One region of the Vogesella sp. EB genome, then DNA from elsewhere that is predicted to be linked to it. Evidence: riboswitches for the same ligand, from Rfam matches in the RefSeq annotation. Region 1 holds a riboswitch; the other holds the start of a gene.
The links. A riboswitch is a leader RNA that binds a small molecule or an ion and turns the genes downstream of it on or off. The one in region 1 is predicted to bind glycine.

Region 1 (6,418 bases):
GTCAGGCCCAGATTGTGTTCCATGCCGATCTCGGCGGCGTTTTCCACCTGCTCCGGCGTGCCGCCCAGCACTTCGGCCAGGCCGCCGGCCGCCATCGAACAGGCGGAGCCGACTTCGCCCTGGCAGCCGACTTCGGCACCGGAAATGGAGGCGTTGAGCTTGAACAGGATGCCGATGGCGCCAGCAGTCAGCAAAAAGCGCACGATGCCGTCGTCGCTGGCGCCGGGGATGAAGCGCGCGTAGTAGTGCAGTACCGCCGGGATGATGCCGGCGGCACCGTTGGTCGGCGCGGTCACCACGCGGCCACCGGCGGCGTTTTCCTCGTTCACCGCCAGCGCGTACAGGTTGACCCAGTCCAGCACCGTCAGCGGGTCGCGCAGCGCCGCTTCCGGCGACGACAGCAGCTTGCGGTGCATGTCGGCGGCGCGACGCTTGACCTTCATGCCGCCTGGCAGGATGCCTTCGCGCTCGCAGCCGCGCTTCACGCAGGCCTGCATCACGTGCCAGATGTTGAGCAGGCCGGCGCGCACTTCTTCCTCGCTGCGCCACGCCAGCTCGTTCTCCAGCATGATCTGGCTGATGCTCTTGCCGTGGCGCTGGCACAGCGCCAGCAGCTCGGCGCCGCTCTTGAACGGGTGCTTCAGCTCGGTGACGCCCGGTGGTACGAAGCCGGCGTCGATCGCCGCCTCGTCGACCACGAAGCCGCCGCCGACCGAGTAGTAGGCGCGCTTGGACAGGCTGCTGCCGTCGGCGGCAAACGCCTCGAAGATCATGCCGTTAGGGTGATAGGGCAGCGCCTTGCGCTTGTGCAGGATCAGGTGTTCGGACTCGATGAAGTCGATCTCGTGCGTGCCCAGCAGCGCGATGCGCTTGTTGTTGCGGATGGCGGCCAGCATGCCGTCCACGGCATCGGTATCGACCAGGTCCGGGTATTCGCCCTGCAGCCCGAGCAGCACCGCCACATCGCTGCCGTGGCCTTTGCCGGTGGCACCGAGAGAACCGAACATTTCGGACTTGACCGCGGCGGTCTGTGTCAGCAGGCCGTCCTTTTCCAGCCGGGCGACGAATTGCCGCGCCGCGCGCATCGGGCCGACGGTGTGGGAGCTGGACGGGCCGATGCCGATCTTGAACAAATCAAAAACACTGATTGCCATGTTGCTTCTCTTGAGGTGGTGCCTGCGGCGCAGGGCTAGTTTTCATTATAGTCGGGCGCCATCCGCTGGACGGCGCCCGCTGCTGCTTGAACCTGTGCACGATCTGCTGCGCTTCGGCGATACCGCGTTGAAAACGGCTTCGGAATGCTCATTGACCCGATGTCAACTCCGCTTCCTCAGTCGTTTTCGCCTTGTCTCGCTCTAGCTCGCGAGATCGTGCACCACGTTCTTAGCGATAAACCGGGAAGGCGGCGCACAGCTCCGCCACCTGGCGTTTCACGCGGGCGGCGACATCGGCGTTGTCGATGTCGTCGAGGATGTCACACACCCAGTGCGCCACCTGGCCGGCTTCCGCTTCCTTGAAGCCGCGGCTGGTGATGGCCGGGCTGCCGATGCGGATGCCGCTGGTGACGAACGGGCTTTGCGGGTCGTTCGGTACCGCGTTCTTGTTGACGGTGATGCAGGCGGCACCCAGCGCGGCGTCGGCGGCCTTGCCGGTGAGGCCCTTGTCGATCAGGCTCAGCAGGAACAGGTGGTCATCGGTCTTGCCGGATACCACCGTGTAGCCGCGCTGCTGGAACACCGCCACCATGGCGCGGGCGTTGGCCAGTACCTGTTTCTGGTAGTCGACGAATTCCGGCTGCAACGCCTCGAGGAAGGCTACCGCCTTGGCGGCGATCACGTGCATCAGCGGGCCGCCCTGGATGCCGGGGAACACCAGCGACTGCAGTTTCTTTTCCAGCTCCGGATTGGCTTGTGCCAGGATCAGGCCGCCGCGCGGGCCGCGCAGTGTCTTGTGGGTGGTGGTGGTCACCACGTGTGCGTACGGAATCGGGTTCGGGTACAGGCCGGCGGCCACCAGGCCGGCGACGTGCGCCATGTCGACAAAGAAATACGCGCCGACGCTGTCGGCGATCTCGCGCATGCGCGCCCAGTCCACCACCAGCGAGTAGGCGGAGAAGCCGGCGACCAGCATCTTCGGCTTATGTTCGCTGGCCAGACGCTGCACTTCGTCGTAGTCGATCTCGCCGGTGTCCACGTTGATGCCGTACTGCACCGCGTTGTAGATCTTGCCGGAGAAGTTGACCTTGGCACCGTGGGTGAGGTGGCCGCCGTGCGCCAGACTCATGCCCAGCACGGTGTCGCCCGGCTGCAGCAGCGCCATGTACACCGCGGCGTTGGCCTGGCTGCCGGAGTGCGGCTGCACGTTGGCGTAGTCGGCGCCGAACAGTTGCTTGGCGCGGTCGATGGCCAGCTGCTCGGCGACATCGACGTGCTCGCAGCCGCCGTAGTAGCGCTTGCCGGGATAGCCCTCGGCGTATTTGTTGGTCAGTTGGCTGCCTTGCGCCTGCATCACGCGCGGACTGGTGTAGTTCTCGGAGGCGATCAGCTCGATGTGGTCTTCCTGGCGTTGTGCCTCGGCCTGCATCGCGGCCCACAGTGCGTCGTCGAAACCGGCAATCTCCATCTCTTTGGTAAACATCGTGCATTCCTTTTTCTTGGCGCGAACGGCAAAGGTTGGCCGCAACCGCGCTGGTAGTGGCGGCAGGGTCGGGCAGGGCGTTGACGCATGGATGTGCGGCGTAAAGGACAATGGCGCCCGCCCGGCGTCTGCCGGACGATGCCCCCTCTGTCCCTTTGCCTGAGAGATTGCGGCGCACGGTGTACTCACCGGGCCATGCTTCCTTCGGCGAGATCCGGCCTTGCGGCTGATCTACTCTCCAGAGTGCCAGACGTCGCTGCAGTTCTTTTGCCTGAGAGTTTCCGGGGCGATTCCCCTTCGGCGCTGTCAGCGAATGACAGTCTCTCCTGCAGCGGCTTGATTGGCTGGTCGCAATCTAGTGAAGCGGCGCGCGGCTGTCAACGCATCGACGACAGTATTCAATGTGCTGTTGCAACAAAAAACCCCGCCGCAAACGCGCCGATCCAGTCGGATCGGGCGTTCGGCAGGGTTTGCACTGCAAAACCGTATGCTTATATAAGGTGCGCTATCGCGGCGTGAATCAGACGCTGGCGACGGTAAAGCGCTGACGGTGGTGTTGCGGCTGCAGCGCTTCGTCCACCACCGCCACGGCGAGGTCGGCGTCGCTGATGCCGGCCGGTGCTTCGCCGGCCATCAGCAGCTCGTTACCGCCGAGACGGTACTGGCCGCTGCGCACGCCCGGCGACAGCAGCGCCGGTGGCGACACGAACACCCAGTCCAGCTGCGTTTCCTGTTGCAGCAGGTTCAGCGCCTGGCGCGCGCCCTCGGCACCTTCCTTGTACTCCGCCGGGAAGTGCGGGGTGTCGATCAGCTGCACGCCGGGGGCGACGAACAGGCTGCCGGCACCGCCGATCTCGATGAAGCGCGGTACACCGGCGGTCTTGACCCCGGCGACGATAGCCTGGTGGCCGGCGAGGAACAGCGCGCGGATGTCGGCCTTGTCCCAGCCGGGGTTGAAGGCGCTGATCACCACGTCGTGGCCGGCCACGGCACGGGCCACCGCGTCGGCGTCATAGGCATCGGCGGCCACCACCTCAAGGTTGGCCGCAGCGCCGATGCGCTCGGGACGGCTGGCGATGGCGGTAACCGCGACATTGCGCGACAGCAGTTCTTTCAGGATGGCCGAGCCGACAAAGCCGCTGGCGCCGATCAGTGCGATTTTCATGAGTGCTCCTAGCTGCCCGCTGACGGGCGGTGATTGATGAGGGCAGTGTAATTGCCGATTCACACTCCGATAATCCGTCGTAAAATTGATTAATTGTTAATTTGAAATAATGAATATGGACGAATTGCGCAGCATGGCGGTGTTTGCCCGGGTGATCGAGAAAGGCTCGATGAACGCGGCAGCGCAGAGCCTTGGCATCACGCCGTCGGCGGTCAGTCAGCATTTACGGCGGCTGGAGCAACGCCATGGCGTCACCTTGCTACAGCGCACCACGCGCAAGCTGACGCTGACCGAGGCCGGGCAGCTGTTCTACCAGGGCTGCGCCGCGATGCTGGCGGCGGCGCGGCAGGCGGAGCAGCAGCTGTCGGCGCTGCGCGACGCGCCGGTGGGCGAGCTGCGCATCTCCGCGCCCAGCGGCTTCGCCGGCGGCGTGCTCAGCAGCGCGCTGGCGCCCTTGCTTGAGGCCAACCCCGGCCTCAGCCTGCGGCTGTTCTTTCACGACGAGATGGTGGACCTGCTGGAGTTGCAGATTGATCTCGCGATCCGGGCCGGCAAGCTGAAGGATTCGTCGCTGGTGGCGCGCCATCTGGCCGACTGGCACTTTGTCATTTGTGCGTCGCCGGTCTATGTTGCAAAGCATGGCCTGCCGCAAACACCGGCCGAGCTGTTGCAGCACGACTGGGTCGGGGTGGCCGCGCACGAAGGCCTGAGCCGCTTGCAGTTGACGCGCGGGGCAGAAACGGTGACTTTATCGATGCCGCCCCGTATCAGCAGCAACAATATCCTGTCGGCACGGGCCTTCGTGCTGGAAGGCCTGGGTCTGTCCTTGCAACCGGAGCCGGAAGTACGCAAGGAACTGGCCGCCGGTCTGCTGCAGCCGGTGCTGAGCGAGTGGAGCCTGCCGGAATTGCCGTTGTGGATGGTGACACCGCGGCGCGAGGGGCAACCTGCAAAAGTGCGACATGCGATGTTGGTATTGCAGGCAGCCTTGGGTGGCGAACGCCATCTTTGACATTGGCAAGGGCGGTTTGTTGCCAGATTGTTTCGATATTGTTATATAAAAATGCCAGATAATGAGGATTGTGCGCAGAATACAAAATTCCGTTGTTAACGAAATGCCATGAAATGGCTTTGTGAATATAAACAAATAACCACAGGTGGGCTTAGTAGTACTATGCCGCACCATAACTTACAAAATTCAGTGGGGAATACACATCATGATGTCATTGCGTACTCGCCTGATGGCCTTCGTGCTGCTGGTACTGACGGTACTCGCGGTCATGTTCTGTGCCGTCGCGTACTGGAAAATGAGCGACGCCCTGTCCAGTGCTATCCGTAACGAAATCAATCAGGCCGCCAACAGCAAGGCGAGCTTTGTTGCAGAGTGGGTGTCCACCCGCCAGAAGATCGTCGCCTCGGCGCTGCCGCGCTTCGGTACCGGCGAATTGCAGCCGGTGCTGGACCAGGCGCGCGATGCCGGTGGTTTTGACGACATGTACATCGGTCAGCCGGACAAGACTATGACCCAGTTCACCGGTGCGCCGAAAGTACCGGAAGGCTACGACCCGACCGGGCGGCCATGGTATCTGGCGGCCAAGGATGCGACCGGCCCGATCGCGTCGCCACCTTATATCGATGCTGCCACCAAGCGTCCGATCATCACCTTCGCCCAGGCGCGCAAGGATGGCGGCCAGCTGGTGGCCGTGGCCGGTGGTGACGTGACGCTGCAGCGCGTGGTGGACGAAGTGGTTGCCGCCAAGCTGCCGGGTGACGGCTATGCCTTCCTGGTGACCGGCGACGGCACCGTGATTGCGCACCCGGAAAAAGAATCCGGCCTGAAAAAGATCGGCGAGGTGGTGGCCGGCTACGACATGAACGCGGTGAACAAGGATGGCCAGATCGTGGACGTGTCGATCAACGGTGACGCCACCCTGACCGCGCTGTATCCGGTGGGCAAGACCGGCTGGTTCCTCGGCGTGATGGTGCCGGTGGCCGCCGCAATGGCTCCGGTAACGCAGCTGCTGATGGTGATGGTAGGCCTGCTGGTGATCGGCCTGGTGGTGTCCGGCATCTTCGCCTACGTTGGCGTGGCGCGCATGCTGTCCGGCCTGTCGGTGCTGCGCAATGCGATGCGTGAAGTGGCCAGCGGCCACGGCGACCTGACCAAGACGCTGCCGGTCGGCAACCGTGACGAAGTCGGCCAGATTGCCGAAGCCTTCAACCAGTTCGTGGCCAAGCTGCGCGAGATGTTCCTCACCGTGCGCGACGAATCCGATTCGCTGGCGCGCGACGCCGCCGACCTGAACCGCGTGGCGGAGCAGATCGCCCAGGATTCGCGCGTGCAGTCGTCGGAACTGTCTTCGACCGCCGCCACCATCGAACAGATCACCGTCAGCATCAACCACATTGCCGACCACGTTGGCGAAACCGAAGTGCTGGTGTCGCGTTCGCGTGACAACTCGCTGGATTCGCACCGCGCGATGGCGGAAGTGGCGCGCGAGGTGGAATCCATCGTTGGTGCCGTGTCGTCGCTGCAGGGCGTGATGTCCAACCTGTCCGGCCAGTCCGAGCAGATCAAGGGCATTGTCGGCGTGATCCGCGACATCGCCGACCAGA
Region 2 (6,418 bases), on a different contig from region 1:
GGATCATCTCGCTGGTAGCGTTCAGCTTCATGGTGCAGCTGCCCAGCGAAATCATCGAGTGATTCATCGCCAGGTCGCGGTTTTCCAGCTTCTTCAGGTAGCGCAGCATCTCGTGCTCGCTGTGGTGCTCGTTGAACACCGGGTGCGACAGGATCGCCGATTCGCGCTTCAGCGCGGCCGGAATGGCGTCGGCAGCAGCCGCATCCAACGCGGCGATGTCGGCGGCCTTGCCGGTGAACAGCTCGATCAGTTGCGCCAGATCCGCCTCGGTGGCGGCTTCGTGGAAGGCCACGCCCAGCACGCCGTTGCCGGCATCGCGCAGGTTGATGCCGGCGGCCAGAGCCGCGGCGTAAACGTTGGCCGCACGATCGCCCAGCTCAACCTGTACCGTGTCGTAGAAGCGGTCGAATACCAGCTTGCCGCCGGCGGCCTTCACCGCGTGGGCGAAGATCGCCGCCAGACGGTGGATGCGGGTGGCGATGCGCTTGACGCCTTCCGGACCGTGGTACACCGCGTACATGCCGGCCATATTGGCCAACAAAACCTGACTGGTGCAGATGTTGGAGTTGGCTTTTTCGCGGCGGATGTGCTGCTCGCGGGTCTGCAGCGCCATGCGCAGCGCGGTCTTGCCCTTGGCATCGATGGACACGCCGATGATGCGGCCGGCCGCGGAACGCTTCATGTCGTCGCGGAAGGCGAAGTAGGCAGCGTGCGGGCCGCCGAAGCCCATCGGCACGCCGAAGCGCTGGGTGTTGCCCACCGCCACGTCGGCGCCCATTTCGGCCGGCGATTTCAGTGCCACCAGCGCCATCACGTCGGCAGCCACGATGGCCACCGCGCCACGGGCTTTTGCCGCAGCGATGTACGGGGTCAGGTCCAGCAGTTCACCGGATTCGCCCGGGTACTGGAACAGCGCGCCGAAGTAGTCGCCGTTGCCGGCTTCTTCCGGATGGCCCAGCACCAGCTCGAAGCCGAAGTATTCGGCGCGGGTCTTCAGCACGTCCAGCGTCTGCGGCAGCACGCGGCTATCGACGAAGAACTGTTCGGACTTCACTTTCGACACACGGCGCGCCAGCGTCATCGCTTCGGCGGCGGCGGTGGCTTCGTCCAGCAGCGAGGCGTTGGCCAGTTCCAGACCGGTCAGGTCGATCACCATCTGCTGGAAGTTGAGCAGCGCTTCCAGGCGGCCCTGGGCGATTTCGGCCTGGTACGGGGTGTAGGCGGTGTACCAGCCCGGGTTTTCCAGCACGTTGCGCAGGATCACGCCTGGCACCTGTACCGGGTAGTAACCCAGACCGATGAAGGACTTGTTGACGATGTTCTTGCTGGCGACGGTTTTCAGTGCCGCCAGTGCGTCGGCTTCACGCATCGCCGGCGGCAGGTCCAGCGCGCGGTTGAAGCGGATGCCGGCCGGCACGGTCTGTGCCACCAGGTCTTCGACGGAGCTGACGCCGATGGCGGCCAGCATGTCGGCTTTTTCGGATTCGCACGGGCCGATGTGGCGGGCGATGAATTCTTGATGATTGAAGAGTTGCGAGAGCGACATGTCTTCGATTCCGTTTGCTAAATAAGCCACGAAACACACGGAAGGACACGGGGCAGGCAGGCTGCCGGTGGGACGTGTGTTTCCGTGTGGTCCGTGGCTAAAAAACAAAAAGCCCTACTGTCTGACGACAGCAGGGCTCGTTCATCAGGCGCCGATTTCGGCAGCGTAAGTCGCTGCGTCCAGCAGGCCGTCCAGATCAGCGGCGTTGGCCGGCTTGATCTTGAAGAACCAGCCAGCGGCGTACGGCTCGCTGTTGGCCAGCTCCGGGTTGGCTTCCAGTTCGGCGTTCACTTCCAGGATTTCACCGGCGATCGGCGCGTACACGTCGGAAGCGGCCTTCACCGATTCCACCACACCGGCTTGCTCGTCGGCCGCCAGGTTGGCGCCAACGGCTGGCAGCTCGACAAATACGATGTCACCCAGCAGCTCTTGTGCGTGCTCGGTGATGCCTACGGTTACGGAGCCGTCGGCTTCCAGGCGCAGCCATTCGTGGCTGGATACGTATTTCAGTTCGGCAGGAATGTTGCTCATGGTTTCTCTCCAGAAAAATGCGTTGTCATGGTGTGGATCGGGACTGCCTCGGCTCGCCCCGTCGTTATACACCAGCTTATTCAAAAACTTTCTTGCCGTTGCGCACGAACGGCATTTTCACCACACGCACGTCGGTCAGCGTGCCGCGCAGGTCAACCTGGGCGGTGGCGCCGGTGGCAGCCGGGACGCGGGCGATGGCGATGGAGTGTTTCAGGGTCGGCGAGAAGGTGCCGCTGGTGATGATGCCTTCGGCACCGTCGACCACGACCTTCTGGCCTTCGCGCAGCACGCCGCGGCCTTCCAGCACCAGACCGACCTGCTTCATCGGGACGCCGGCGGCTTTTTGCGCGGCCAGTGCCTTGCGGCCGATGAAGTCGCGCTCTTCCGGGTTCCAGGCGATGGTCCAGCCCATGCCGGCCTGCAGCGGCGACACGGTTTCGTCCATGTCGTGGCCGTACAGGTTCATGCCGGCTTCCAGACGCAGGGTGTCGCGCGCGCCCAGACCGATCGGCGCCACGCCGGCGGCTTTCAGTTCGTTGAAGAAGGTGATGGCCTGATCGGCCGGGATCATGATTTCGAGGCCGTCTTCACCGGTGTAGCCGGTGCGGGCGTAGAACCAGTCGCCGGACGGCAGACCCTGGAACACTTTCAGTGCCTGGATCTGCTCGGCCAGGGCTGGCTTCACGCTGCACACCTTGGCAATCGCGGTCGGGCCTTGCACGGCCAGCATGGCCAGGTCGCGGCGCACTTGCAGCTGCACGTCGAAACCGGCGGACTGCTTGTCCATCCACGCCAGGTCTTTTTCGGTGGTGCCGGCATTGATCACCATGCGGTAGCCGGTGGCGGTCAGGTACACGATCAGGTCGTCGACCACGCCGCCATCGTCGTTGAGCATGCCGGAGTACAGCGCCTTGCCTTCGAAGCCGAGCTTGGCCACGTCGTTGGCGATCAGCTTTTGCAGCCAGACCTTGGCGTCGCTGCCACTGATATCGACCACGGTCATGTGCGACACGTCGAACATGCCGGCGTCACTACGCACGATCTCGTGCTCTTTCAGCTGCGAGCCGTAGTGGATCGGCATTTCCCAGCCGGCGAAATCAACCATCTTCGCGCCGGAAGCGACGTGGGCATCAAATAAAGGGGTACGTTTCGGGGCCGTCATTGCAAGTCCTTAGGAGTGAGATTTGTCCCTACCTCACACCCCTCTGTCCCTGCACCTGAGATTTTCCGGCATTGCGCCGTTAGCCCCTTCGGTGGGCGCTGTACGCGCCGCTCTCCAGATTCTGCGGGCCGGTTACGGCCCGATTCTTGCAGTCCTTTTGCCTGAGCGATTGCGGGTGCACTTGCGCCTTCGGCGGCGGCGTCCGGTTTGGTCCGGCGCGGCTCTCTCCTGCGGAATGGGCGCATTATCAGCGCAGCCATGGCGCTTGGCAAGTCGGGTTTTGCAACAGGATCAGACACTTGGCGCAAAGAAGGTTGGCCGCAACGCCGGAAGGGCTTTGCGGCCAACCTTTTAGCGGCGTTTTATGCTTTTACGATATTTTCACGCAGTTGCCACAAATACACCGGCAGCCCGGCCAGCAGCAACAGCACGCCCCACATCACCACCTCGGCACCGGAGCCAAAAATGGTCCACAGCGCGAACACGAAGCCGCCGCCGGAGAACGCCAGCGGCGCCAGCCAGTCGCGGGGATGGAACTGGCGTTGGCGCTGCAGCATCACCGCCAACAGCGCCATCGCGCAGAACGCGTACGGCAGCAAGGTGGTGGCGGTGGCCAGCAAAATCACGAACTCGAAGATCTGCACCCCGCTGTCGCCGCCGGCGTACTTGCACGCCAGCAGGATGGTGACCAGCAGCGTGGACAGCAGCAGGCCGACGATGGGCACGCCGGCCGCGTTCTCGCGCTTGAAGAAGGCCGGGAACAGCTTGTCGCGCGCGGCGGCGGCCGGGATGTGGCCCTGCATCAGGCACCAGCCGTTGAGCGCGCCAAAGCAGGAAATCACCGCACCGAGGCCGACGGCGTAGTACGCCCAATCGCCCCACAGGCTGCGCGCGGCATCGGCAAACGGTGCCGCCGATGCGGCCAACGTCGCCGCCGGCATCAGCCCCTGCAACGCGACAGTGCTGGCGATGTACAGCGCGGCGGCAAGCAGCGTGCCCAGCACCGTGGCGCGCGGGATGGTGCGCTCCGGCCGCTCGACGTCACCGGCCGGCACCGACGCCGACTCCAGCCCGAGGAAGGCCCACAGCGTCAGCGCCATGGTCGCCGGGATCGCCTCCGACAGCGGCTTGTGCTGCGGGTTGAACACGACAAAATCGGGGTTGAGGTACAGCAGGCCGGCGACGGTGACCCCGGCCAGCGGCAGCAGCTTGATCAGGGTGGTGACGATCGCCACCCGGCCGGAGCTTTGCGCGCCGCGACTGTTGATCCACGTCACCAGCCAGATCAGGCCGATGGCGGTGGCGCCGGCGGCGAGGTTGCTGTCGTTCAGCTGCGGGAAGAACACCCCCAGATAGCTGACGCCGGCCACGGTCAGCGCGGCATTGCCGGCCCACAGCGCGATCCAGTAGCCCCAGGCGATGAGGAAGCCGGCGAAATCGCCGAAGCCTTCGTGGATGTAGGCATACGGGCCGCCGGCCTTGTGCGGCAGCAGCGTCGCCAGCCGCGCGAACACCAGCGCGAGGCAGATCGCGCCCAGCGAGGTGATCACCCAGCCGATCAGCGAGGCGCCGCCGTACTGCGCCAGCGACGCCGGCAGCAGGAACACACCGGAGCCGATCATGTTGCCCACCACCAGCGCGGTGCACATCCAGATGCCGAGTTTGCCTTTGGCGGCGGTTTGCGGAGCGTGACTCATGCAGCCCTCCTTGCGGAAGAACGCTGCGATAAACGGGAAAACGGGCACGGCGCGGCGGCCGTGCAAGCGATGAAATCCTGCATGATTATTCGAGGGTCCTGAATGGGCGGCGCGGCCGCTTTGCTCTGTCTGCGTGCCGCCGCCTGGCAGCGGCACCCTGGCAACCTGTTCCGGTTGCTCTGTCATGACAAACGGGCCTCGAAAGAGGCCCGTCTGGCGAAAGGGTGGCGATTGTATACCAAGTTCACTATGCAATGACGATAGGTCCCGCCGGCACCCGCGCCAGCTGCCAGTGGCCGCGCGCCCACTGCCACAGCTCGGCCACGTCGCCCGCCTCCGCTGGCGGCGCATGCCCCAGCCGCGTCAGCGCCTGCCGCAGCCCGGCGGCGGCCGACCTGGCGTCGATCGCCGGCGCCAGCGTCTGTTTCGACAGCTTCTCGCCGGCGGCGTTGACCATCAGCGGCAGGTGGCAGTGCGTCACCGCCGGCCCGCCCAGCTTCTGCCGCAGCCACAGCTGGCGCGGCGTGGACACCAGCAGGTCGGCCCCGCGCACGATGTCGGTCATGCCCTGCGCGATGTCGTCCACCACCACCGCCAGCTGGTAGGCCCAGAAGCCGTCGGCGCGCAGCAGCACGAAATCGCCGATCTCGCTTTGCAGATGCTGGCCGTACTCGCCCTGCAAGCGGTCGTGAAACACGGTCAGGCTGTCGTCCACCCGCAGCCGCCACGCGCGCGCGCTGCGCCCCGGCGCCACGCCGTGACGGCAGGTGCCGGGATAGACCATGCCGTCGGCGCCGTGACGGCCGGCGGCGGCGATCTCCTTGCGCGTGCAGGCGCAGCCATAGGCGTCACCCTGCGCCACCAGCTGCGCCAGCGCCGCGCGATACCGCTCGTGGCGGTCGTGCTGGTACACCAGCTCGCCGTCCCACTCGAAGCCGAAGGCCTGCAGCGTACGCAGGATGGCGTCGGCGGCGCCGGGCATCTCGCGCGGCGGGTCGAGGTCCTCCATGCGCAGCCACCACTCGCCGCCGTGGCGCTTGGCCTCCAGATAACTGCCGACTGCGGTGGTCAGCGAGCCGGCGTGCAAGAGGCCGGTGGGGCTGGGCGCAAAGCGGCCGCGATAGGGCAAAACGGGAACGGGAGCAGTGACGGACATGGCAGGAGCAGCGAAAATAGGGAGAGACGACTAAAATGTTGACTAAACGACTCAAGCATTACCCCGGACACCCACATCCATTAAAAGGAGCGCGCCCAGATGACGCACGTTGTAACCGAAGCCTGCATCAAATGTAAATACACCGACTGCGTCGATGTCTGTCCGGTGGACTGCTTCCACGCCGGCCCCAACTTCCTGGTGATCGACCCCGACGAGTGCATCGACTGCACGCTGTGCGTGGCAGAGTGCCCGGCAGAGGCGATCTTCGCCGAGGAAGACCTACCGTCCGACCAGCAGGACTTCATCGCCATCAACGCCGAGCTGAC

Region 2: it holds a riboswitch for glycine, as region 1 does, so the genes downstream of both, gcvT (glycine cleavage system aminomethyltransferase GcvT) here and glyA (serine hydroxymethyltransferase) in region 1, are expected to answer to the same signal.

What each region holds. Positions count from the first base shown of each region.
Region 1 covers NZ_LFDT01000004.1:110,457-116,874, forward strand. The annotation lists gene ACG97_RS04060 (L-serine ammonia-lyase) at 1-1,154, opposite strand, end outside; gene glyA (serine hydroxymethyltransferase) at 1,384-2,637, opposite strand; glycine riboswitch at 2,887-2,976, opposite strand; gene ACG97_RS04070 (NAD(P)-dependent oxidoreductase) at 3,158-3,802, opposite strand; gene ACG97_RS04075 (LysR family transcriptional regulator) at 3,918-4,814, shown strand; gene ACG97_RS04080 (methyl-accepting chemotaxis protein) at 5,020-6,418, shown strand, end outside.
Region 2 covers NZ_LFDT01000014.1:43,295-49,712, forward strand. The annotation lists gene gcvP (aminomethyl-transferring glycine dehydrogenase) at 1-1,546, opposite strand, end outside; gene gcvH (glycine cleavage system protein GcvH) at 1,691-2,077, opposite strand; gene gcvT (glycine cleavage system aminomethyltransferase GcvT) at 2,154-3,239, opposite strand; glycine riboswitch at 3,273-3,367, opposite strand; glycine riboswitch at 3,379-3,480, opposite strand; gene ACG97_RS09910 (amino acid permease) at 3,602-4,936, opposite strand; gene gluQRS (tRNA glutamyl-Q(34) synthetase GluQRS) at 5,184-6,092, opposite strand; gene fdxA (ferredoxin FdxA) at 6,192-6,418, shown strand, end outside.